Regions from separate parts of the Streptomyces sp. NPDC101234 genome, predicted to be linked through region 1. Evidence: predicted binding sites of a transcription regulator. Region 1 holds the regulator's gene; each other region holds the start of a gene.
The links. The regulator HrcA, encoded in region 1, represses chaperone genes, less so after heat shock. The targets are predictions, from matches to a motif close to TTNGCACTCNGNNNNNCNGAGTGCNAA.

Region 1 (7,966 bases):
CCAGCGGCACCTTCGTACCGAGCGAGGCCGCCGTCATCGGGATCGTCACCGTGCAGTGCAGATCGTCCCCGCGCCGCTGGAACGTGGAGTGCGGCAGCTCGTGGATCTCGACGTACAGGTCACCGGCGGGACCGCCGCCCGGACCGACCTCGCCCTCACCGGCGAGCTGGATCCGTGTGCCGTTGTCTACACCGGCCGGGATCTTCACGGTCAGCGTCCGCCGCGACCGCACCCGCCCGTCACCCGCGCACTCGGGGCACGGCGTCGGCACGACGGTCCCGAACCCCTGGCACTGCGGGCAGGGCCGGGAGGTCATGACCTGCCCGAGGAAGGACCGCGTCACCTGCGAGACCTCACCCCGGCCCCGGCACATGTCGCAGGTCTGGGCGGTGGTGCCCGGCGCCGCGCCCTCACCGTTGCAGGTGTTGCAGACGATCGCCGTGTCGACCTGGATGTCCTTGGTCGTACCGAAGGCCGCCTCGTCGAGCTCGACCTCGATCCGGATCATGGCGTCCTGGCCACGGCGGGTACGCGAGCGCGGCCCGCGCTGCGACGCCGTACCGAAGAACGCGTCCATGATGTCCGAGAAGTTCCCGAACCCGCCGGCCCCGAAGCCGCCCGCGCCCGCGCCGCCGCTCTGCGAGAGCGGGTCGCCGCCGAGGTCGTAGACCTGCTTCTTCTGCGGGTCGGAGAGCACCTCGTAAGCGGCGTTGATCTCCTTGAACCGCTCCTGGGTCTTCGGATCCGGGTTGACGTCCGGGTGCAGCTCGCGCGCGAGCCGCCGGAAGGCCTTCTTGATCTCTTCCTGCGACGCGTCGCGGCGCACGCCGAGAACGGCGTAGTAGTCCGTGGCCACTTACGACTCCGCCAGGATCTGTCCGACGTACCGTGCCACCGCTCGTACCGCTCCCATCGTTCCCGGGTAATCCATGCGGGTCGGTCCGACCACGCCGAGCTTGGCGAGTGCCTCGCCGCCCGAACCGTAGCCGACCGACACCACGGACGTGGAGTTGAGTCCCTCATAGGCGTTCTCGTGACCGATGCGTACGGTCATGCCCGAATCCCCGGCCTCGCCCATGAGCTTGAGGAGCACGACATGCTCCTCCAGCGCCTCCAGGACGGGCCGGATCATGAGGGGAAAGTCATGCCCGAAGCGGGTGAGATTGGCGGTCCCGCCGATCACCAGCCGCTCCTCGTTCTCCTCGACGAGCGTCTCCATCAGCGTGGAGAGCACCGCCGAGACCGTACCGCGGTCCTCGGCCTCGAAAGCCTCCGGCAGGTCTTCCACCAGCCGGGGAACGTCCGAGAACCGGCGCCCCGCGACCCGGCTGTTCAGCCGCGCCCGCAGATCCGCCAGCGACGACTCCCCGAACGGCGCCGGGCAGTCGACCATCCGCTGCTCGACCCGCCCGGTGTCGGTGATCAGCACCAGCATCAGCCGGGCCGGAGCCAGCGCGAGCAGTTCCACGTGCCGCACGGTGGACCGCGTCAGCGACGGGTACTGCACGACCGCGACCTGCCGCGTCAGCTGCGCCAGCAGCCGCACGGTCCGCGCCACGACGTCGTCGAGATCGACGGCGCCGTCGAGGAAGTTCTGGATGGCCCGCCGCTCGGGCGCGCTCATCGGCTTGACGCCGGCCAGCTTGTCGACGAACAGCCGGTAGCCCTTGTCGGTGGGGATCCGCCCGGCGCTGGTGTGCGGCTGGGCGATGTACCCCTCGTCCTCCAGGGCGGCCATGTCGTTGCGCACGGTCGCCGGGGAGACACCGAGGTTGTGCCGCTCGGTCAGCGCCTTCGACCCGACCGGCTCCTCGGTTCCGACATAGTCCTGGACGATGGCGCGCAATACCTGAAGCCTGCGTTCACTCAGCATCCAGCGCCACACCTCCAGAAAGTCGTCCCCGCGGCCTTTCGGGTCCTTCGGGTCTTTCGTCTGGCACTCTGCGATCCCGAGTGCCAGCATCCCCGGCCAAGTGTACGGCTGCCGGGTACTGACTGGGCAAGGTCGGTCAGGACCCGTGACGTTCTACGGCTAGCGTCGCGGCATGACGGTGACTTGGGAAGAGCTGGGCTGGGAGCGGCTGGCCGAAGGGGTCGGCCGGTGCCGGCTGCCGGGCTGGGACTGCACGGCGGGGCTGGTTCTCGGCGCGGGCACGGCCCTGATGGTGGACGCCGGATCGAGTCTGGCGGAGGGCGCGCGGTTGCGTACGCAGGCGCAGGAGCTCGCCGGCCGCCGTGTGACCCATCTCGCGCTCACCCATCCGCACTTCGACCATGTCTTCGGCGCGGCCGCCTTCGCGGACGCGGAACTGTACGCGGCGGTGGGCACGGAGGCCGTCCTCGCCCACGACCGCGGGGAACTCCGCCTGGACGCGATCCGCAACGGCCTGCCGGCCCCGGAGGCCGAGGAGGCGGCCGACGCCCTGCCGCGCCCCCGCCATCTGGTCTCCGGCGAGTGGACCCTGGACCTCGGCGACGGCCGCCAGGCCCTGCTGGCCAACGTGGGGCCCGGCCACACACCGCAGGACCTCGCGGTCCTCGTCCCCGGCGACCCGGAGGTGGTGTTCTGCGGCGACCTGGTGGAGGAGTCCGGCGATCCGCAGGCCGGCCCCGACGCCGTACCGTCCCGATGGCCCGCGGCCCTGGACCGCCTCCTGTCGCTCGGCGGCGATCGCGCCCTGTACGTGCCCGGTCACGGAGCGGTGGTGGACGCGGCGTTCGTACGGGCACAACGCGACACCCTGGCGGCCCGTTTCGGCGTGTCGCGGTGACCGTGGCCGGGCTTCTCCTATCGTCATCCGAATGCGCCAGTACTCCGCCGACCTGACCCCGCCGTGGAAGAAGCCGAAGCCGGTGCCGGAGGTGGCCGCCGAACCCGGTCTGGTGGTGGAGGAGCCCGGCACGGGTTTCTGCGGCGCGGTGATCCGCTGCGAGGCGGGCACGGTCACCCTGGAGGACCGCTTCGGCAAGCACCGGGTCTTCCCGCTGGAGCCGCGCGGCTTCCTCCTGGAGGGCCGGGCCGTCACCCTGGTGAGGCCCGCGTCCGGGGGTCCGGTACGCCCCTCCCGCACCGCCTCCGGCTCGGTCGCCGTCCCCGGCGCACGCGCGCGTGTCGCCCGCGCGGGCCGCATCTACGTGGAGGGCCGCCACGACGCGGAACTCGTCGAGAAGGTCTGGGGCGACGACCTGCGCATCGAGGGCGTGGTCGTGGAGTACCTGGAGGGCGTCGACGACCTGCCCTCCATCGTGGCCGAATTCGCCCCGGGCCCCGACGCCCGCCTGGGCGTCCTCGTCGACCACCTGCTCCCCGGCACGAAGGAATGGCGCATCGCCCGGTCGGTCACCAGCGCCCACGCCCTGGTGGTCGGCCACCCCTACATCGACATCTGGGAGGCGGTGAAGCCGTCCTCCCTGGGCATCGAGGCATGGCCGCGCGTCCCGCACGGCCAGGACTGGAAGACCGGCGTCTGCCGGGCCCTCGGCTGGCCCTCCGACAACACGGGCGCGGTGTGGCAGGCGGTCCTCGCGCGCGTGGGCTCCTACAAGGACCTGGAACCGGAGCTGCTGGGGCGGGTCGAGGAGCTGATCGACTTCGTCACGGGCAGCGGCGGGGCCTGACCCCGGCCGGTCTGGTCGGTCCGGCCGGTCCGGTCAGTCCACCAGGTCCCGCACCACCGCGTCCGCCAGCAGCCGGCCCCGCAGCGTCAGCACGGCCCGCCCCTCGTCGTACGCCTCCCGCACCAGCAGCCCGTCCGACAGCGCCCGGCGCGACGCCCTGAGCCCCTCCTCCTTCAGGAGCCCCAGCGGCACCCCCTCCCGCAGCCGCAGCTCCAGCAGGATCCGCTCCACCCGCCGGTCCTCGTCCGCCAGGACCTCGCGTCCGGCACCCGGCGACCGCCCCGACGCCAGTGCCGCCGCGTACGCCCCCGGATGCTTGACGTTCCACCAGCGCACCCCGCCCACGTGCGAGTGCGCCCCCGGCCCGGCGCCCCACCAGTCGGCGCCCCGCCAGTACAGCTCGTTGTGCAGGCAGCGGGCCGCCTCGGAGGTCGCCCAGTTGGACACCTCGTACCAGTCGAAGCCCGCCCCCGTCAGCACCGACTCCGCGATCAGATAGCGGTCGGCGTGGACGTCGTCGTCGGTCATCGGGACCTCGCCCCGGCGGATCCGCCGCGCGAGCTGCGTGCCCTCCTCGACGATCAGCGCGTACGCCGACACATGGTCGGGTCCGGCCCCGATCGCCGCGTCCAGCGAGGCCCGCCAGTCGTCGTCGGACTCGCCCGGGGTGCCGTAGATCAGATCGAGGTTGACATGTTCGAAGCCGGCCGCACGGGCCTCGGCGACACACGCCTCGGGGCGCCCGGGGGTGTGGGTCCGGTCGAGGACCCGCAGCACATGCTGTCTCGCGCTCTGCATGCCGAAGGAGATCCGGTTGAAACCGCCCTCCCGCAGGGTCGCCAGATAGGCCGGGTCGACGGACTCCGGGTTCGCCTCCGTCGTCACCTCCGCGTCGGCCGCCAGCCCGAACTCGTCACGGATCGCGCCCAGCATCCGTACGAGATCGCCGGCCGCCAGCAGCGTCGGCGTACCGCCCCCGACGAACACGGTCCGCACCTCGCGCGGATCGTCGCCAAGGACCTTCCTCGCCAGCCTGACCTCGTCGATCAGCGTGTCGGCGTAGTTGTCGCGGGAGGCGAGGACACCGCCGGTGCCGCGCAGCTCGGTCGCCGTGTACGTGTTGAAGTCGCAGTAGCCGCAGCGGGTCGCGCAGTAGGGGACGTGCAGGTAGAACCCGAGGGGGCGGTCGGCGGCACCGGCGAGCGCGGAGGCGGGCAGCGCGCCGTCGTCGGGGACGGGCTCGCCGTCGGGAAGTGCGGAAGGCATGTCCTCCATTGTCCCGCACCCGCGCCCCGCACCCGTCCGGCCGTTCACTCGGCCTGGAGCACCAGCAGCGCCAGGTCGTCCTCCGGCTGGCCGCCGCCGAACTCGTGGACGAGCCGTCTGATCCGCTCGGCGATCAGCTCGGCACTCAGCCCCGCGCAGCCGGCCAGCGCCTGCGCCAGCCCGTCGCCGTCGTCGAACTGGCGGGAGCCGGAACGGCGCTCGGTGACCCCGTCGGTCACACACAGCAGGCTGTCGCCGGGCGCGAGCTCGATGGTCTCGCTGATGTACGTCTCGTCCTCGACGACCCCGAGCAGGGTCTGGGGGCAGGCGGCGGTACGGACCTCCCCGTCCGGGCCGAGGAGCAGCGGCAGCGGGTGTCCCGCGGAGGCGAGGGTGCAGCGGACACCGCCCCCCTCCAGAGGCGTGAGCTCGCCGTACAGGAGGGAGAGGAAACGCGTCTGCGGGCCGTCGCCGGGCGGCGACGGGCGGCCGCCGGCGGCGACCAGGGCGCGGGCGGCCGCGTCGGCGGCCTCCGTGGCGTCGTCGAGGAGGAGCTGGTTGAGGCGGTCCAGGACGTCGGCGACCCGGTAGCCCTCACGGGCGAGGAGCCGCAGCCAGGGGCGGGCCAGCCCGATGACGACAGCGGCCTCGGGGCCCTTGCCCTGGACGTCGCCGACGGCGAAGCACCAGCGGCCGTCCCCGGCCGGGAACAGGTCGTAGAAGTCGCCGCTGGGCCCGCCCTTGTCGCAGGGTTCGTAGACGAGCGCACTGCTCAGCCCCGGGATCTCGGCGACCGCGCCGGGCAGCAGTCCGCGCTGCAGTACGGCGCTGATGGTGGCCTGGCGGGCGTACTGGCGGGCCGCGCCGATGGCGAGGGCGACCCGCCGGCCGAAGTCCTCCACCAGACCGGTGATCTCGTCGGGGAAGGCGTCGGGGCCGGAACGTCCGATGACCAGTGTGCCGAGCGGGCGGCCGCCCGCGATCAGCCGGTAGGCGAGCGCCGAGCCGTGGGCGCCCTGCGGGCCGAACGCCGCACGGGGCCAGGGATACGGCTCGGGCCCGGACCGTAAGCCCTCCCTCGCGCAGGGCGGATCCTTCTCCAGGACCCGGCGCAGCTCCTCGATGCGGTTCTCGCTGCCGTGCCAGACCCGGGCCAGCCGCGGCCCGCCCGCACCGGCGGGGTCGCTCCAGCCGCCCCCGCGCACGGTCGCCTCGTCCTCCAGCCACACCGCGCACCAGTCCGCGAGCCTGGGCACGATCAGCTGTCCGGTGAGCGCGGCGACCAGGTTCTCGTCGAGCTGCCCGGCGAGCAGGTCGGAGGCCTCGGCGAGGAAGGACAGGGCGCCCCGGTTGAGCCAGTCGTGGTCCCGTTCGGGGCGATGGGGGCACCCCCGCGCGAGGTCGTCCGAGCCTGCGGGAGGCTCGGGCGCGAGGATCTCGGCGACCTTCAGCTCCTGCTCGTCGGGGAGCGTGCCGCCGCGGCCCGTCAGCCGCGCCCACACCGTCTTCGCGCCGGTCCGGTACGTCACGCCCCAGGACTCGGCGAGCGAGGCGACCAGACGCAGCCCGCGCCCGTACTCCGGGGTCTCGTACGGCGTCTCGCCCGGGTGGTCGCGCGGGGCGCGGGAGGGATGGTGGTCGGTGACCTCGACGACGAACGCCGTCTCCTCCCCCGCCTCCAGCCACCAGTCGACCTCGACGTCCGTGCCGGCGTGGACGACGGCGTTGGTGACGAGTTCGCTGACGACGACCATGACGTCCTCGGCGATCCGCGCCTGTTCCCGGCCCAGCCGTTCCTGACCCGGCCGGTCCCGGTCCAGCAGGCCGCAGTCGATCCACTCGTCGAGGGAGGCGCGCACCAGCGCGCGGGCGGAACCCGGCGCGAGGGGGCTCCCGGGCAGGGTCGCACGCCCCTGCGCACGCGGGCCCGTGCTCTCGTGCGCAGGCGCCTCACGGACCCGGGAGACGGTCTCCCGTTGCGTGGGTATGGCCCCCATGTCCAGCTCCCCGAGCAGTTCGGACGAATACATCCCGATCGATGCGGACAGAGTGACAGACTGACTGCGCCCATAAGCACCGAGTTACCGAAGTGGGCCGCCATGAGTGAGAACAGTGCTACGCGTGTGCTCGAAGACGGACAGAAACCGGAACAACTCCGAGCATCCGAGTTACGCCCTCTGCTCGCCGCGATGACCGCCGCCCGCGACGGCGACTTCAGCAAAGTGCCGGAGACCGGAGAGGGGATCGTCGCCGAACTCACCGCGGTCTACAACCAGATCATGGACCGCAGCGTGCACTTCAACACCGATGTGCAACGCGTGAAACGGGAGCTCGTACGGCACGGCCGCCTCGACGAGCGGCTGTCGGCGAGTCCCGGCCAGGGCGCCTGGACGTCCCGTGTCAACGACGTCAACCAGGTCCTCGACGCCCTGGTCGCCCCGGCGGCGAACGCCACGCGCGTGCTGGACGCGGTGGCCGGCGGCGATCTCACCCAGCGGGTCGATCTGCACGACGGCAGCCGGCAGTTACGCGGTGATCTGCGCCGGCTGGGCAGCACGGTGAACAAGATGGTCGATCAGCTGTCCCTGTTCACCGGGGAGGTGACCCGGGTCGCGCGCGAGGTCGGCACCGAGGGGCGGCTCGGCGGCCGGGCCAAGGTGCAGCGTCTGTCGGGAAGCTGGCGGGACGTGACCGAGGCCGTCAACACCATGGCGTCCCGGCTGACCGCCCAGGTCCGCGACATCGCCCTGGTGACGACGGCGGTGGCCCGCGGCGACCTGACCCGCACGGTGACCGTCGAGGCGACAGGCGAACTCCTGGAACTGAAGCTCACCGTCAACACCATGGTCGACCAGCTGTCCGCGTTCGCCGACGAGGTCACCCGCGTCGCCCGCGAGGTCGGCACCGAGGGGCAGCTGGGCGGCCGCGCACAGGTGCGGGGCGTTTCCGGCGTCTGGAAGGACCTCACCGACAACGTCAACTTCATGGCGTCGAATCTGACGTCCCAGGTCCGCAACATCGCCCAGGTGACGACAGCCGTCGCCAACGGCGACCTTTCGCAGAAAATCATGGTCGACGCCCA
Region 2 (7,966 bases), on a different contig from region 1:
GTCGTCGCAGACGAGGACGGATGTCATGACCGCCCTCCGCAGCTGATGCGCGTCACCTTGAGCCTCCAGGCTGGTACGGAATCGTCACCTGTGCGGTCGAACGTCTCGGACGCCTGCCCGAGCGCTTGTTGCTTCAACCGCCACCGCACTCTCAACGACGGTCACTCGAAAGAGTTACGGGGCTGCATGCCGTCTTCGGCACTCTACGTGAGGGGGCGGACACGGTGGAGACATGGACGTCAGACCCTCAACTTTTCATCACATCCAATGCCCCATTTAGCCCTTTTTCTTCCCGTTTCACGGTGTCTGGGGCTAGATTGCCAATGAGTCATATTTTCATCTCTCTAGACCGGAGATGTACGGTCGTTGGCACCGTATCCGCCCAGAACGGCTACAAGGGGTCACGTAATGGCAGATTTCTCCCGCCTTCCCGGACCGAACGCGGACCTGTGGGACTGGCAGCTCCTGGCCGCCTGCCGCGGGGTCGACAGCTCGCTCTTCTTCCATCCCGAGGGCGAGCGCGGGGCGGCTCGGAGTGCCCGTGAGAACTCGGCCAAGGAGGTCTGCATGAGGTGCCCGGTCCGCGCGGAGTGCGCGGCGCACGCGCTGGCGGTACGCGAGCCGTACGGCGTATGGGGTGGCCTGACCGAGGACGAGCGCGAAGAGCTCATGGGGCGGGCGCGCAACAGGCTGGTGTCGGCATCGACAACCAGCGGCGGCTCCGCCTCGGACACCTGAAAGAACGTTTCTTCAATCTCTTGACAACCTGTTGACGATCCGACCGGCGATCGGGCACGCGTGCGTGCCCGGCACCTTCGCCGGGCACACGCGCGTGCCCGCCGCCTTTCGTCACGGCCGCCGGGCCGCCCGGCCCAGTTGCTCCAGCGTCGCCGCCACGGCCGGCACCTGCGCCAGGTCGGGCAGAGTGAGCGCGACGATCTCCCGCCGTACCGCGGGTTCCAGCGCCACCGTGCGCACCCCCCTGGGGCGCACCGACTCGACGGCCAGCTGGGGCAGGACCGCGACGCCCAGACCCGCGCCGACCAGGCCGACCACGGCCGGGTAGTCGTCGGTGGCGAAGTCGATACGGGGGGTGAAGCCCGCGCTCTCGCACACCTCGACGAGCTGTCCCCGGCAGCGCGGGCAGCCCGCGATCCAGGGTTCGCCGGCGAGTTCCCCGATGGCGACGGACTCCGCGCGGGCGAGCCGGTGCCGTTCGGGCACCAGGCCGACGAGACGGTCGGTGAGCAGCGGTCGTACGACCAGGTCCGCCCACTCCTCCGCGCCGGGCGCGCCCTCGTAGCGGAAGGCCAGCGCGATGTCGCAGTCGCCCTCGCGCAGCAGTTCGACCGACTTCGGGGGCTCGGCCTCCTCCAGGGAGACGCGGGTGCCGGGGTGGGCCGCGCGCAGGGCGGCGAGGGCCGTCGGGACCAGGGTGGAGCTGCCGCTCGGGAAGGAGACCAGCCGGACGCGGCCGGCGCGCAGGCCGGCGATGGCGGCGACCTCCTCCTCGGCCGCGGTGAGTCCGGCGAGGATGCCGGAGGCGTGCCGGACCAGGGCCTCGCCGGCCTGGGTCAGACGCATCTCGCGGCCGTTGCGGACCAGCAGCGGGGTGCCGACGGAGGCCTCCAGGGCCTTCATCTGCTGGCTGACGGCGGGCTGGGTGCAGCCCAGTTCGCGCCCCGCCGCCGAGAAGGAACCGGTGGTGGCGACGGCGCGCAGGACGCGGAGATGACGTGCCTCGATCACTCCCTGAGCATAAGGCGCACTTGGACAGGGCACCCGATATTGCGTCGACGCTTTGAGAGAGGTCCCGTACCGTCGAACCATGGAGCTTCTCTCGGTGAACCTGGGACGCGCGCGTGCGGTGGCGTACACGGACCAGAAGGACGGCGTGACCGGCATCGACAAGCGCCCGGTGGACGGGCCGGTGCGGGTGGCGGCGCCCGGGCCGAAGGGGACCACGGGCAGCGGTCTCGCCGGGGACGCGGTCTGCGACCTGCGTCATCACGGCGGTGACGACCAGGCCGTGTACGCGTACGCGCGCGAGGACCTCGACACCTGGGGCGAGGAGCTCGGCCGGCCGCTGCCGAACGGCTGTTTCGGTGAGAACCTCACGACAAACGGGCTGAACGTGTCGGATGCGCTGATCGGCGAGCGCTGGCGGATCGGTTCCGAGGTCGTACTCGAGGTCACCTCCGGGCGCATCCCCTGCCGTACTTTTCAGGGCCATCTGGGCGAGCGGGGATGGGTGAAGAGGTTCACGCGGAAGGGTGCGTCCGGTGCCTACCTCCGGGTGATCGAACCGGGTGAGATCAGAGCCGGCGACCCGATCGAGATCGTGCACCGTCCGGAGCACGGGGTGACGGCGGCGATGGAGTTCCGCGCGGTCACCACGGAGCGGGAGTTGCTGCCGCGGCTCCTTGCGGCGGGCGAGGCGCTGCACCCGGAGGCGCTGGCGCAGGCCCGGAAGTACATGGCGGCGCAGGGCGGCTGAACAGCCGTCACACATACGCCGTTCACCGGCGCTTCATCCTTCGGGAGAGCCGGTGCGCACTGCGGACGCCGTCAGTCCGGGTAACTACCCTTGGGCCATGACAACGGCTCTGATTACGGGATCGACCGCGGGGATCGGTGCCGCGTTCGCGCGGCGGCTGGCGGCTGACGGGCACAACCTGGTCCTGGTGGCACGAGACACCAGACGACTGCGCGAACAGGCGACCGAGCTGCACGACCGGCACGGCATCGAGGCGGAGGTGCTCACCGCCGACCTCGCCGAGGACGCCGGTATCGAGGCGGTGGCGGCCCGCCTGGAGGACCGCAGGAACCCGGTCGACCTGCTGGTCAACAATGCGGGCTTCGGCAACAAGGGCCGTTTCCTCGATGTGCCGATGGCCGACGAGCTGCGCATGCTCAAGGTGCACTGCGAGGCGGTGCTGCGGCTGACGGCGGCGGCGGCCGAGGGGATGCGGGAGCGCGGGCGAGGCGGTGTCGTCAACGTGGCGTCGGTGGCGGCCTTCGTGCCGCGCGGTACGTACGGCGCCTCCAAGTCATGGGTCGTCCAGTTCACCCAGGGTGCGGCGCGCGATCTCGCGGGCAGCGGGGTGCGGCTGATGGCGCTGGCGCCCGGGTTCGTCCGTACGGAGTTCCATGAGCGGGCCGGGATGGGCACGGACAACATCCCCGGCTGGATGTGGCTGGACGCGGACAAGCTGGTCGCGGCGGCGCTGGCCGATCTCGCGCGCGGGAAGACGCTGTCGGTCCCCGACCCGCGGTACAAGGTGCTGACGGGCCTGGCGAGGGTGGCACCGCGCGGCCTGGTGGGCGGGATCAGCTCGAAGACGGGGCGCAAGTACGGGCCGCAGTAGGAGCCGCGGTCGCACAGGAACCGTGGCCGGGCCGGTGGGAGGATGGGCGTGAGGGACCGGACCCAGGGGGGCCGGAGGCGGTGTCATGACGTTCGTGCAGCTCATCGAGTGCAGAACCAGCCGGCTGGACGAGATGAACCGGCTGGTCGGCAGGTGGGTCGAGCAGACCAAGGGGAAGCGGACGGCGACGCACGCGGTGGTCGGCAAGGACCGCTCCGACGCGTCGCACGTCGTCGAGATCGTGGAGTTCCCGTCGTACGAGGACGCGATGCGCAACTCGAACCTCCCGGAGACCGACAAGGTCTTCCACGAGTTGCTGGCGCTGTGCGACGAGATGCCGACGTTCACGGATCTGGACGTGGTGCGCGACGAACGGTTGTACGCCGACACCGTGCGGCGGTTCTTCGAGACGATCGCCGCGGCCGGCCCGCTGGCTCCGCTGGACGGTCTGCTCGCCGAGGACTACCACGACCACGATCCGGGGAACGAGCAGCCCACCATCGGCATGGACGCGGTCCGGCGCGAGATCGGGATGTGGCGGGGCGCCTTCGACTTCACGTTCCATGTCGAGGACCAGTTCACCCAGGACGACCGGGTGTGCACCAGATGGATCTGGAAGGGGCGGCAGAAGGCGGAGTTCCTGGGGCTGCCTAACACGCGACAGCTGGTCAAGATGACCGGGACGACGATCCACCGCTTCGACGACAGCGGGAAGATCGCCGAGGGCTGGTGGGAGTACGACCGGCTCGGGCTGATGGGTCAGCTCGGAGCACTGGACGAGCTGGAGAACTGAGACGACAGTGCCCGCAGAGCGGTACGACAATGAGTAGAGCCCGCGAGGGGCGAAGCCCCCGTTCCCGGCGGATGACCGGGAACGGGGGCTTCCTCAAGCGGTGTCGCGCACTGGGCGCGGTGTCACGCGCTGAGCGCTGTGGCGGCGCTCAGTGGGCGTGGCCGTGGGAGTGACCCGCGGCAGCCGGCTCTTCCTCTTCCTTCTTCTCGACGACCAGGGTCTCGGTCGTCAGGAGCAGGGAGGCGATGGAGGCGGCGTTCTCCAGGGCGGAGCGGGTGACCTTGACCGGGTCGATGACGCCGGCCTTGACCAGGTCGCCGTACTCGCCGGTGGCGGCGTTGAAGCCCTGGCCCTTGTCGAGCTCGGCGACCTTGGAGGTGATGACGTAGCCCTCCAGGCCGGCGTTCTCGGCGATCCAGCGCAGCGGCTCGACGACGGCGCGGCGGACGACGGCCACACCGGTCGCCTCGTCGCCGGTCTTGCCGAGGCCGTCCTCCAGGACCTTCGCGGCGTGGACCAGCGCGGAGCCACCACCGGAGACGATGCCCTCCTCGACCGCGGCGCGGGTCGCGGAGATGGCGTCCTCCAGACGGTGCTTCTTCTCCTTCAGCTCCACCTCGGTGGCGGCGCCGACCTTGATCACGCACACGCCGCCGGCCAGCTTCGCGAGGCGCTCCTGGAGCTTCTCGCGGTCCCAGTCGGAGTCGGTGTTCTCGATCTCGGCCTTGATCTGGGCGACGCGGCCGACGACGGCCTCGGAGTCACCGGCACCGTCGACGACGGTGGTGTCGTCCTTGGTGACGGTGACGCGGCGGGCGGAGCCCAGCACGTCGGTGCCGACCTGGTCGAGCTTGAGGCCGACCTCCTCGGAGATGACCGTGGCACCGGTGAGGATCGCCAGGTCCTGCAGCATCGCCTTGCGGCGGTCACCGAAGCCGGGGGCCTTGACCGCGACCGCGTTGAAGGTGCCGCGGATCTTGTTCACCACGAGGGTGGACAGGGCCTCGCCGTCCACGTCCTCGGCGATGATCAGCAGCGGCTTCGAGGCGTTGGACTGGATGATCTTCTCCAGCAGCGGCAGCAGGTCCGCGATGGAGGAGATCTTGCCCTGGTTGATGAGGATGTAGGGGTCCTCCAGGACCGCCTCCATGCGCTCCTGGTCCGTCACGAAGTACGGCGACAGGTAGCCCTTGTCGAAGGCCATGCCCTCGGTGAAGTCCAGCTCCAGACCGAAGGTGTTGGACTCCTCGACGGTGATGACACCGTCCTTGCCGACCTTGTCCATCGCCTCGGCGATGAGCTCGCCGACCTGCTGGTCCTGGGCGGACAGCGCGGCGACGGCGGCGATGTCGGACTTCTCCTCGATCGGGCGGGCCGTCGCGAGCAGGTCGTCGGAGATGGCGGCGACGGCGGCGTCGATGCCCTTCTTCAGGGCGGCCGGGGAGGCACCCGCGGCGACGTTCTTCAGGCCCTCGCGGACCAGCGCCTGGGCCAGCACGGTGGCGGTGGTCGTACCGTCACCCGCGATGTCGTTGGTCTTGGTCGCCACCTCCTTCACCAGCTGGGCGCCGAGGTTCTCGTACGGGTCGTCGATCTCGACCTCACGGGCGATCGTGACACCGTCGTTGGTGATGGTGGGCGCACCGAACTTCTTGTCGATGACGACGTTGCGGCCCTTGGGGCCGATCGTCACCTTCACCGTGTCGGCAAGCTTGTTGACGCCGCGCTCAAGGGCGCGACGGGCGTCCTCGTCGAACTTCAGGATCTTCGCCATGGGAGCGGTTCAGCCCTCTCGGAAAACGTGAGTGAAACGAGCCGCGCCCCCGACGCCCGGCTTCATGAGATCGCGGGGGCCAGGGGCGCAGTTCAAAGCAGAATGTGCTTCGGGTGAACTACTTCTCGATGATCGCGAGCACGTCGCGAGCCGAGAGGACGAGGTACTCGTCGCCGTTGTACTTCACCTCGGTGCCGCCGTACTTGCTGTAGAGCACGACATCGCCGACCTTGACGTCGAGCGGCAGGCGCTCGCCGTTCTCGAAACGGCCCGGACCCACGGCGAGGACGGCGCCCTCCTGGGGCTTCTCCTTCGCGGTGTCCGGGATGACCAGGCCGGAGGCCGTGGTCTGCTCGGCGTCGAGCGGCTGGACCACGATGCGGTCCTCAAGCGGCTTGATGGCAACCTTGGAGCTGGTGGTCGTCACGATCCGACCTCCCCCTTCGGAGATCTCACGGGGTTAACTGTCTGAGGTGGCGACCAGGTGGATCCGTCGTCGCGGGTGCCGGACCTGCCCGTCGCGTTGTTGGCACTCTCATCTGCCGAGTGCCAGAGCCGAGACTATGACCGCGATTAGCACTCGGTCAAGCGGAGTGCCAATTGCGAGCGGCGCGGCGCGGGAACGGGTGGCATCCGAAGGTCACAGGGTGACGGTGGCGTGCATCTCCCACACGAGGATCTCGGCGGGCCCGGAGGCGCGGACCCGGTGTCCGCCGGTGGCGGTGAAGCGGGCCGCGTCACCCTCGCGGAGCACCGCCGCGCCCTCCAGGTCCACCGAGCCGCGGGCGACGAACAGGTGCAGATACGGCGCCTCGGGAAGGGGCACATGCTGTCCGGGCCCCAGCCGGGCCGCGTACAGCGCGGCGTGCCGGTTGCGGATCCGGATGGCGCTCGCACCCCTGTGCCGGTCCATGCCGGACGCCACCGTGACCAGCCCGCCGGACAGCAGCTCGGCGTCGATCTCCAGCTGTTCGTAGCCCGGGGTGACGCCGGCCTCGTCCGGGACGACCCACACCTGGACGAAGTGCACGGGGTCGGCGGGGGGCCGGTCCGCGGACCGGTAGGTGTCGTTCTTCCCGGAGTGCAGGATGCCGGTGCCGGCGCTCATCCGCTGGGCCAGGCCCGGGTAGATCACGCCGGAACGGCCGCCGGAGTCGAGGGAGAACGAGTGCTTCGAGTCGAGCCAGGACAACCGGCTCGACTGCCTTCCGTCCGCGCGCCGCACCTCCATGCCGGGTGCGAGCAGTGCGCTGCCCATACCGTGCCTCCTTCCGGATTCCGGTATCGACGCCAATCCCCATGGCATGAATGTTAAAGTCATTGACTGGACAGACACCACGCGCTGGAGCCAGTGAGCTCACCTATCGCCCTCACCACGACTTGATAACTCAAGCCATGACACTCTAGAGATAGTCCTCCAGCCGCCCCACCGTCAGCCCGCTCCCCTGGATGCGCCGCAGCAGGCGCGTCGTGCGTTCCCGCAGTGTCGGGCCCGTGGCCTCGTCCGGGCCCACCAGGATGATGTCGCCGGGGAGGAGCCGCTTCTCCCCGCTGCGGTACACGACGGTGTCGGCGGTCATCGCCGCCCGCCACAGGACCACCGCCGCCACTCCGCAGTCGGCCGCCGCACGCAGGGTGGTGGTGTCGTACGTGCCGTAGGGCGGGCGGAAGAAGCGGGGGCGGATGCCGAAGCGGGACTTCAGCTTCTCCTGCTGGCCGCAGATCTCGGCGCGCTGGCCGGCGTACGGCAGTCCGGGCATGGCCGGGTGGTCGAGGGTGTGGTTCTGGACGCTCGCGCCGACCGACTGGAGCCGGGCGAAGTGGCCGTAGCCGGGGCCGACCACGCTGTCGGTGAGGAACATGCTCACCGGCAGGCGCAGTTCGCGGACCATGTCCACGAAGCGGGGGTCCTTCTCGGCGCCGTCGTCGTAGGTCAGGAAGACCACCCGGTCGGAGGTGGGGACGTGGTCGACGACCGGGGGCAGGGCGGAGTGGGCGGAGAGCGGGTGGGCCGGCGGGTGCGGGGCCGCG
Region 3 (7,966 bases), on a different contig from region 1:
TCCCTGGATACCCAGGTCCTGCGGTGGCGGCGGGCCGAAGGCGTACGCCTCGCGCGTGCCGTCCCATGCCGTCGCCGGGCGCGGCGCGGCGAACCTCAGCTCTCCCACGGGGGGTTCGGCGAACGGTATGCCCCGGAAGACCGCGAGGCCGTTCTCCTGTAGGCCGCGTACGGAGCCGGTGACCGTCCGTACGACAGGGCCGTCGGAGGGGACAGCCGACTGCGGGGCGTTGTTCGTCGTCATCGTCGCTCGCTTTCGCGTCGGGGTGGTTCGCATGGTGGTCGGGTGCGGGTGGGTGGGTGGGGGCTGGTCGCGCCCACGCGGCGGAACCGCATGTCGGACACGGCCCCGCGCCCCTGAAGGGGCGCTTCGGTTGCCGGTTGCTCGTGAAACGGGTGGGGGTTCATGGAAGTGCCGGGCGGCCCTCACCCGATGGGGTGAAAGCCGCCCGGCGGATGGCCAACTGCCCGGTTACGCCTTCGCGCCGACCGTCTCGGTCTCGCGGTCGTCGTCCGCCGCGGCCCCCGCGGCCGTCTTCTGGCGCGGGATGAACGTGGCGACGAGGAAGGCGAGCAGCGCGGCCCCGGCACCGATGGCCATGACGACCTTGAAGCCGTTCTCCGAAGCGAGCGCGTGGCCGCCGAAGTCCGTGGTCATCTGCGACAGGATGACGCCGGCGATGGCGCTGGCGAAGCTGGTGCCGAGGGAGCGCATCAGGGTGTTGAGGCTGTTGGCCGCGGCCGTCTCCGACGGGTCGACCGCGCCCATGATCAGGGCGGGCAGGGCGCCGTAGGTGAAGCCGACGCCGGCGCCGATGATGCAGGAGACCAGGATGAGGTGCCAGACCTCGGACATCAGGACGATGTTCAGGGCGTAGCCGGCGGAGACGATCAGCGCGCCGATCATCAGGGTGATCTTGGGGCCCTTGGCCTGGGTGAGCTTGGCGGAGGCGGCGGACATCGCCATCATCACCAGGCCCTGGGGGGCGAGGACGAGGCCGACGGTGAGCATGGACTTGCCGAGGCCGTAGCCGGTCTGCTCGGGCAGCTGGAGCAGCTGCGGCAGGACCAGGGACATCGCGAACATCGAGAAGCCGAGGGCGATCGAGGCGAGGTTGGTGAAGAGGACCTGCGGCTTGGCGGTCGTACGGAGGTCGACCAGCGGCTGCCTGGAGCGCAGCTCCCAGAAGCCCCAGGCGAGCAGGATCACGACGGCGGCGGTGCCCAGGCCGAGGGTGGTGCCGGAGGTCCAGCCCCAGGTGGCGCCCTTGGAGACGGCGAGCAGCAGCGCGACCAGACCGGCGGACAGGCCGAGCGCTCCGGCGAGGTCGAAGCGGCCGCCGGTGCGGACCTTGGACTCGGGCACGATGAGGAGGACCAGGACGAAGGCGACGGCGCCCAGGGCGGCCGAGGTCCAGAACAGGATGTGCCAGTCCCACTTGTCGGCGATGAAGGCCGCGGCGGGCAGTCCGAGCGCGCCGCCGACGCCGAGCGAGGCGCTCATCAGGGCGGTCGAGCCGGCCAGCCGGTCGGCGGGCAGCGCGTCCCGCATGATGCTGATGCCGAGCGGGACGACGGCGGCCGCGAGACCCTGGAGCGTACGGCCGATGATCATCGGGACCAGGGAGTCGGCCAGCGCGCAGACGACCGAGCCGGAGACCAGGAGCACGATGCTGGTCAGGAGCATGCGCCGCTTGCCGATCATGTCGCCGAGGCGGCCGACGACCGGGGTGGCCACCGCGGCGGCCAGCAGGGTGGCGGTGACGGCCCAGACGGTGTTCGAGGCCGAGGCGTGCAGCAGGGTGGGCAGTTCCGGGACGATCGGGATGACCAGGGTCTGCATCAGCGAGACGACGATCCCGGCCAGGGCCAGCACCGCCACCACGGCGTTCGGCCGCGGCGGGGCGGATGTTCCCGCCGCGGCGGGTCGGGTGAGGGCGTCGGACATGGGAGCGGGCCTCCATCGGACGGGCTCGACGAGCGAGATCTTGACTGCTTGACTTAAGCAACCTTAGGTCGATTGATTGAGTTAAGCAAGTTAATTCCGGGACGGCGGCGCTGACCTGCGACAACGCGGTCGCTTGGAAGCGGAGAAGCGGTTGCGTCCCTCAGCCGTGCTCGGCGACGAACGTCCGGGCCTGCTCCTCGTCGATCTCGTAGACCGTCTCGTGGGCCTGCGGATCCCGCGCGTGGAAGGTGTGGAACATCGGGCTCGCCGGACCGTCCAGCTCCACCAGCGACGCCGACGCGCCGCGCACCGCCCGCTCTCCCCCGGCCGCCACGGTCAGGTCGATCCGGTTGACGACCCCGGGCGTCACCCACACCGGCACCGACTCCAGCAGGCCGAAGAGCTGGAGGTGGTAGTGCCCGGCGAGGATCACCCGTACGTCGCTCCCCCGGAGCACCGCCGCCAGGTCGCCGGGGTCACGGAGCCCGAAGGCCTGCTGGGTCGCCGAGAGGCCGAGGGCGAAGGGCGGGTGGTGGAAGGCGAGGACCGTGCCGCGCTCGGCCGGGCCGCGCAGCACCTCGCGCAGCCACTCCAACTGGGCCGTACCCAGGCGGCCGTAGACCTTCCCGGGCACGAGCGAGTCCAGGGTGACGAAGCGCCGGCCGCCGACCGAACTGACGGCGGCGCGCTCCTCCGGCCCGAACACCAGCTCCGCGCGGTCGGTGCCGTCGGCGGCCAGATGCCCGCTGCCCAGCACCTTGGCGAAGGCCTCGCGTTCGTCGTGGTTGCCTGTGGTGTAGATGGCGGGGATGCCACGGGCCTGCGCATACGCGCCGATCAGCGTGCGCAGGGTCGTGTATGCCTCCACGGCGCCGTCGTCCGCGAGGTCGCCGGTGACGACGACCGCGTCGAGGCCCTGGAGGTGGCGGAGTTCGTCGAGCATCAGCCGCAGGGACGCGGTGGCGTTGACGCCGCGCTTGTTCGGGGCGTCGGTGCGGTCCAGGTGGGTGTCGGAGAGATGCAGGATCCTCATCTTCGTGAGATTAGAAGCCTGCCGGGGCGGTCGGCCAGAAGGACTCGACCGGCCGGACGGGCCTGGCAAACAGACCTGGCGGTCAGCGGGCCGGGCGCCACATCGTGGTCACGGTCTGGCCTCCCGGCGTGACGAGCCGGCCCCGCCGGACGAAGCCCACGCTCTCGTACCGGCGGTCGTTGGCGGGGTTCGTGGACTCCAGATACGCGTTCGCGCCGACGGCGTCGAGCCGGGCCAGCGTGTCTGCCAGGAGTGCCATGCCGAGCCCCTTGCCCCGGTGGTCGGCGTGGGTGGCGAGGAGGGTCAGATGGTAGAAGGGCTCCTCGGGGTGGGCGGCCCCGAAGCCCGCCTCGGTCTCCTCGACCGCCCGCGCCACCTCGGCCCCGGCGACCCGCTTCATCAGTTCGCCCCGCCCCCGCTCCTCCTCGTCGGTCAGCTCGACACCGCCCGGCGGGATCCAGACGGCCACCGCCTCCGCGCCCGGCGTCACGAACGTCCACGGGTAGCGCAGCGCGGAGGCGGCGTAGATCCGCCACAGCTGCGTCATCTGCCCGGCCCGCCGGGGCTCGTCGGGGAAGACGGGGCCCCACACCGGGTCCTGGAGGAAGGCACTGGTCAGAGTGGACACGACGGCGTCGAGATCGGCGGGGGTGGCCGGGCGGAAGGAGTGGCTCATGGGGATGACGGTAACGACGAGGGCTTGAGGCGCTCCCGCTCGCACCCCCCTGCGCTGGGCCGCCACCGGCCGCTCTTCCCTCAGGTTGACCAGGTATACAGCGGGGGTGCGAACTCCTACGACCACTGCAACGCGGACCGCGCCGACCGCACAGGCCGGGCGCCCCGCGCCGCGCCCGGCTCGCGGAACGACGACGTCGTCGTGAGGAACCGCCTGATCAATCGGGCGCCCTCCCGCGGTCGCCTGACCGCGGCGGGCGTCGGCCGGCAGACCCCGAACGGCCGGGACGCAGGACGTCCCGGCCGTTCGTGTGAGAGCAGGTGCTCAGCTCAGCGTCTGCAGGTGCTCAGCTCAGGGTCTTGAGGGCCGCCGCGTCGTACGACGTCAGTTCGTCCGTGCGGCCGGCGAGGACCTTCGACGCCCACTCCGGGTCCTGGAGGAGGGCGCGGCCGACGGCCACCATGTCGTACTCCTCGCGCTCCAGGCTGTCGAGGAGGTCGTCGATGTTCTTGACCGGGGAGCCCTCGCCCATGAAGCCCTTGATGAAGTCGCCGTCGAGGCCGACCGAGCCGACGGTGATGGTGGGCTTTCCGGTGAGCTTCTTGGTCCAGCCGGCCAGGTTGAGGTCGGAGCCCTCGAACTCGGGGAGCCAGTAGCGGCGGGTCGAGGCGTGGAAGACGTCGACACCGGCGGCGGCCAGCGGCGTGAGGATCGCCTCCAGCTCCTCGGGGGTCTCGGCGAGACGGGCGTCGTAGTTGTCGGACTTCCACTGCGAGTAACGGAAGATGACCGGGAACTCCGGCGACACCGACTCGCGTACGGCGGCCACGATCTCCGCCGCGAACTTCGTGCGGGCGACCGGGTCGCCGCCGTACGCGTCGGCGCGGCGGTTGGTGCCCGCCCACAGGAACTGGTCGAGCAGGTAGCCGTGGGCACCGTGCAGCTCGACACCGTCGAAGCCGATGCGCTCGGCGTCGGCCGCGGCCTCGGCGAACGCGCGGATGACGTCGTCCAGGTCCTGACGGGTCATCTCCTTGCCCTCGCCCTCGGTCCCGTCCAGGCGGATGCCGGAGGGGCCGACGGCGGGGGCGTCCGCGAACGGCGGCTGGCCCTGCTTGCGGACCATGCCGATGTGCCACAGCTGCGGGACGATCGTGCCGCCGGCCGCGTGCACGCCCTCGGCGACCTTCGCCCAGGCCGCCAGCTGCTCCTCGCCGTGGAACCGCGGGATGCGACTGCTCTGCCCGGCCGAGTCGTGGCCGACGTACGTCCCCTCGGTGACGATCAGACCGACACCGGCTGCGGCCCGGCGCGAGTAGTACGAGACCACGTCCTCGCCGGGGACACCGCCGGGGCTGAACTGGCGGGTCATCGGCGCCATCACGATCCGGTTGGGGACCGTGAGCCCGTTGAGGGCGATGGGACGGGAGAGGATCTCGGCCGCGCGGGAGGCGGGGGGCGTGGTGACGGTCACGTGGGGGGCTCCTCGTGAAGTAGGGCGTGTGTCCGGGGGCGAATACCAGATGGTATGTGCACGCGCATCGAGTGCGCGTCTGTGCACAACGAACTGCCCGGAGGTGCGCATTCCCGCTTCCGCGCGGATGCCGTGTGACACCGGACACGGACCCGTGCCGCACGGACCCGTGCCGGGGAAACGCCCGAGGGCGGCACCCCCCGCCGTAGCAGGGGGTGCCGCCCTCGGAAAGGACGAGCCGATCCGTTGCCGGATCAGAAGTCCATGTCACCGCCCGGCATGCCGCCCGGAGCGGCCGCGGAGGCCTTCTCCGGCTTGTCGGCGATGACGGCCTCGGTGGTGAGGAACAGCGCGGCGATGGAGGCGGCGTTCTGCAGCGCAGAGCGGGTCACCTTCGCCGGGTCGATGATGCCCTCGGCGACCAGGTCGACGTACTCGCCGGTCGCGGCGTTGAGGCCGTGACCCGGGGTGAGGTTGCGGACCTTCTCCACCACGACGCCGCCTTCGAGGCCGGCGTTGACGGCGATCTGCTTCAGCGGGGCCTCCAGGGCGAGCTTCACGGCCTGCGCGCCGGTCGCCTCGTCACCCTCCAGCTCCAGCTTCTCGAAGACCGCGGCGGCCTGGATGAGCGCCACGCCGCCACCGGCGACGATGCCCTCCTCGACGGCCGCCTTCGCGTTGCGGACGGCGTCCTCGATGCGGTGCTTGCGCTCCTTGAGCTCGACCTCGGTCGCGGCACCGGCCTTGATGACGGCGACGCCACCGGCGAGCTTGGCCAGGCGCTCCTGGAGCTTCTCGCGGTCGTAGTCCGAGTCGCTGTTCTCGATCTCGGCGCGGATCTGGTTCACGCGGCCCTGCACCTGCTCGGAGGAGCCGGCGCCGTCGACGATGGTGGTCTCGTCCTTGGTGATGACCACCTTGCGGGCCTTGCCCAGCAGGTCGAGGGTCGTGTTCTCCAGCTTGAGACCGACCTCCTCGGAGATGACCTCGCCGCCGGTGAGGATGGCGATGTCGTTCAGCATCGCCTTGCGGCGGTCGCCGAAGCCCGGGGCCTTGACGGCGACGGACTTGAAGGTGCCGCGGATCTTGTTGACGACCAGGGTCGACAGGGCCTCGCCCTCGACGTCCTCGGCGATGATCAGCAGCGGCTTGCCCGACTGCATGACCTTCTCCAGGAGCGGGAGCAGGTCCTTGACGGAGCCGATCTTCGAGTTGGCGATCAGGATGTACGGGTCGTCGAGGGACGCCTCCATACGCTCCATGTCGGTGGCGAAGTACGCCGAGATGTAGCCCTTGTCGAAGCGCATACCCTCGGTGAGCTCCAGCTCCAGACCGAAGGTCTGGGACTCCTCGACGGTGATGACGCCTTCCTTGCCGACCTTGTCCATGGCCTCGGCGATGAGCTCGCCGATCTGGGTGTCGGCGGCGGAGATGGAGGCCGTGGAAGCGATCTGCTCCTTGGTCTCGACATCCTTCGCCTGCTCCAGCAGGGCACCGGAGACGGCCTCGACGGCCTTCTCGATACCGCGCTTCAGGGCCATCGGGTTGGCACCGGCGGCCACGTTGCGCAGACCCTCGCGGACCAGGGCCTGGGCGAGAACGGTCGCGGTGGTCGTACCGTCACCGGCGACGTCGTCCGTCTTCTTGGCGACTTCCTTGACCAGCTCGGCGCCGATCTTCTCGTACGGGTCCTCGAGCTCGATCTCCTTGGCGATGGACACACCATCGTTGGTGATCGTGGGGGCGCCCCACTTCTTCTCGAGGACGACGTTGCGGCCCTTGGGGCCGAGCGTCACCTTCACGGCGTCCGCGAGCTGGTTCATGCCGCGCTCGAGGCCGCGCCGCGCCTCCTCGTCGAACGCGATGATCTTGGCCATGTGAAGTGGTCCCTCCAGGACTGGGGGTGAGTCAGTCTTCGGACCGCGCCCGCGCCCGCGACGGACGGCTCACCGGCCCGTGGGTTCCTTTGCCCCACCCGGCCTGCGGGCCTCACCGACCCGGTCCTTCTTTGTCACTCTCACCTTCAGAGTGCTAACGCCAATGATTAGCACTCGCCCATGCCGAGTGCAAGCGCCTCCCGGGGATCGGGCCCCTGGAGTCAGGGCCGCCGAGGGGCCGCCGAGCGCCCGCCGGCGGGCTGCCGCCGGGCATGCCGAAGGGCTCGTGCCCCAGGAGGCACGAGCCCTTCGAAGAAATACAGAAGAACGTCGCTGTCAGTCGGCGCGTGCTTCAGCTGGTCGCCAAGCGGACCATGTCCGCCTGCGGCCCCTTCTGGCCCTGCGAGATCTCGAAATCGACTCGCTGACCCTCTTCCAGGGTGCGGTACCCGTCCATCTGGATCGCGCTGTAGTGGACGAAAACATCCGCACCACCGTCGACCGCGATGAAGCCGTACCCCTTCTCCGCGTTGAACCACTTGACGGTGCCCTGAGCCATGCCTAACTCCCCTATTACTGGCCCTTGCACAGATCCACACTTCGCGGATCCGGGTCAGACCTCACCCCCCAATGGTTGGGGGCGTGCGCCGGAACGCGTCGACCGCGGCTGAATGTATCTGTCCAACTGCCGTCTGCAACAGGTCAATCGGACGAGAATTCTGGACGGGAAGGGTCCGGAATGTAGCGAGAATTCGGCCGAATTCAGGGCAAGTCGGGCCCTATAAAAGCCGCAAAAGCCGCATATAACCCGCACACTTTGGCTACTTCTTGGCGGGCTAGCGGTATCGAATAACAGGGCCCGCGACCCGGAGATCGGGACCGTGTTCCCCAACTCTACCGCGCTCAACCACACAGAATTGCCCCCTCCGCTTCTCTCACGGAGGGGGCAATCCGATGAA

Region 2: a site for HrcA is predicted at 6,509-6,535, ahead of groES (co-chaperone GroES). Genes of this name have one in related genera too.
Region 3: a site for HrcA is predicted at 7,175-7,201, ahead of groL (chaperonin GroEL). Genes of this name have one in related genera too.

The regions. Positions count from the first base shown of each region.
Region 1 is NZ_JBIWOA010000020.1:22,406-30,371, forward strand. Features, by position in the region: gene dnaJ (molecular chaperone DnaJ) at 1-856, opposite strand, end outside; gene hrcA (heat-inducible transcriptional repressor HrcA) at 857-1,873, opposite strand; gene ACIRR9_RS32135 (MBL fold metallo-hydrolase) at 2,046-2,771, shown strand; gene ACIRR9_RS32140 (DUF3097 domain-containing protein) at 2,803-3,618, shown strand; gene hemW (radical SAM family heme chaperone HemW) at 3,652-4,884, opposite strand; gene ACIRR9_RS32150 (SpoIIE family protein phosphatase) at 4,929-6,881, opposite strand; gene ACIRR9_RS32155 (HAMP domain-containing protein) at 6,984-7,966, shown strand, end outside.
Region 2 is NZ_JBIWOA010000001.1:59,838-67,803, reverse strand. Features, by position in the region: gene ACIRR9_RS00385 (response regulator transcription factor) at 1-27, opposite strand, end outside; gene ACIRR9_RS00380 (WhiB family transcriptional regulator) at 409-738, shown strand; gene ACIRR9_RS00375 (LysR family transcriptional regulator) at 850-1,749, opposite strand; gene ACIRR9_RS00370 (MOSC domain-containing protein) at 1,829-2,497, shown strand; gene ACIRR9_RS00365 (SDR family oxidoreductase) at 2,595-3,368, shown strand; gene ACIRR9_RS00360 (ester cyclase) at 3,454-4,161, shown strand; gene groL (chaperonin GroEL) at 4,310-5,935, opposite strand; gene groES (co-chaperone GroES) at 6,054-6,362, opposite strand; gene ACIRR9_RS00345 (pirin family protein) at 6,576-7,193, opposite strand; gene ACIRR9_RS00340 (polysaccharide deacetylase family protein) at 7,339-7,966, opposite strand, start outside.
Region 3 is NZ_JBIWOA010000013.1:164,594-172,559, reverse strand. Features, by position in the region: gene ACIRR9_RS24520 (carboxylesterase/lipase family protein) at 1-243, opposite strand, end outside; gene ACIRR9_RS24515 (MFS transporter) at 472-1,947, opposite strand; gene ACIRR9_RS24510 (metallophosphoesterase) at 2,108-2,980, opposite strand; gene ACIRR9_RS24505 (GNAT family N-acetyltransferase) at 3,063-3,656, opposite strand; gene ACIRR9_RS24500 (NADH:flavin oxidoreductase) at 4,003-5,130, opposite strand; gene groL (chaperonin GroEL) at 5,385-7,007, opposite strand; gene ACIRR9_RS24490 (cold-shock protein) at 7,360-7,566, opposite strand.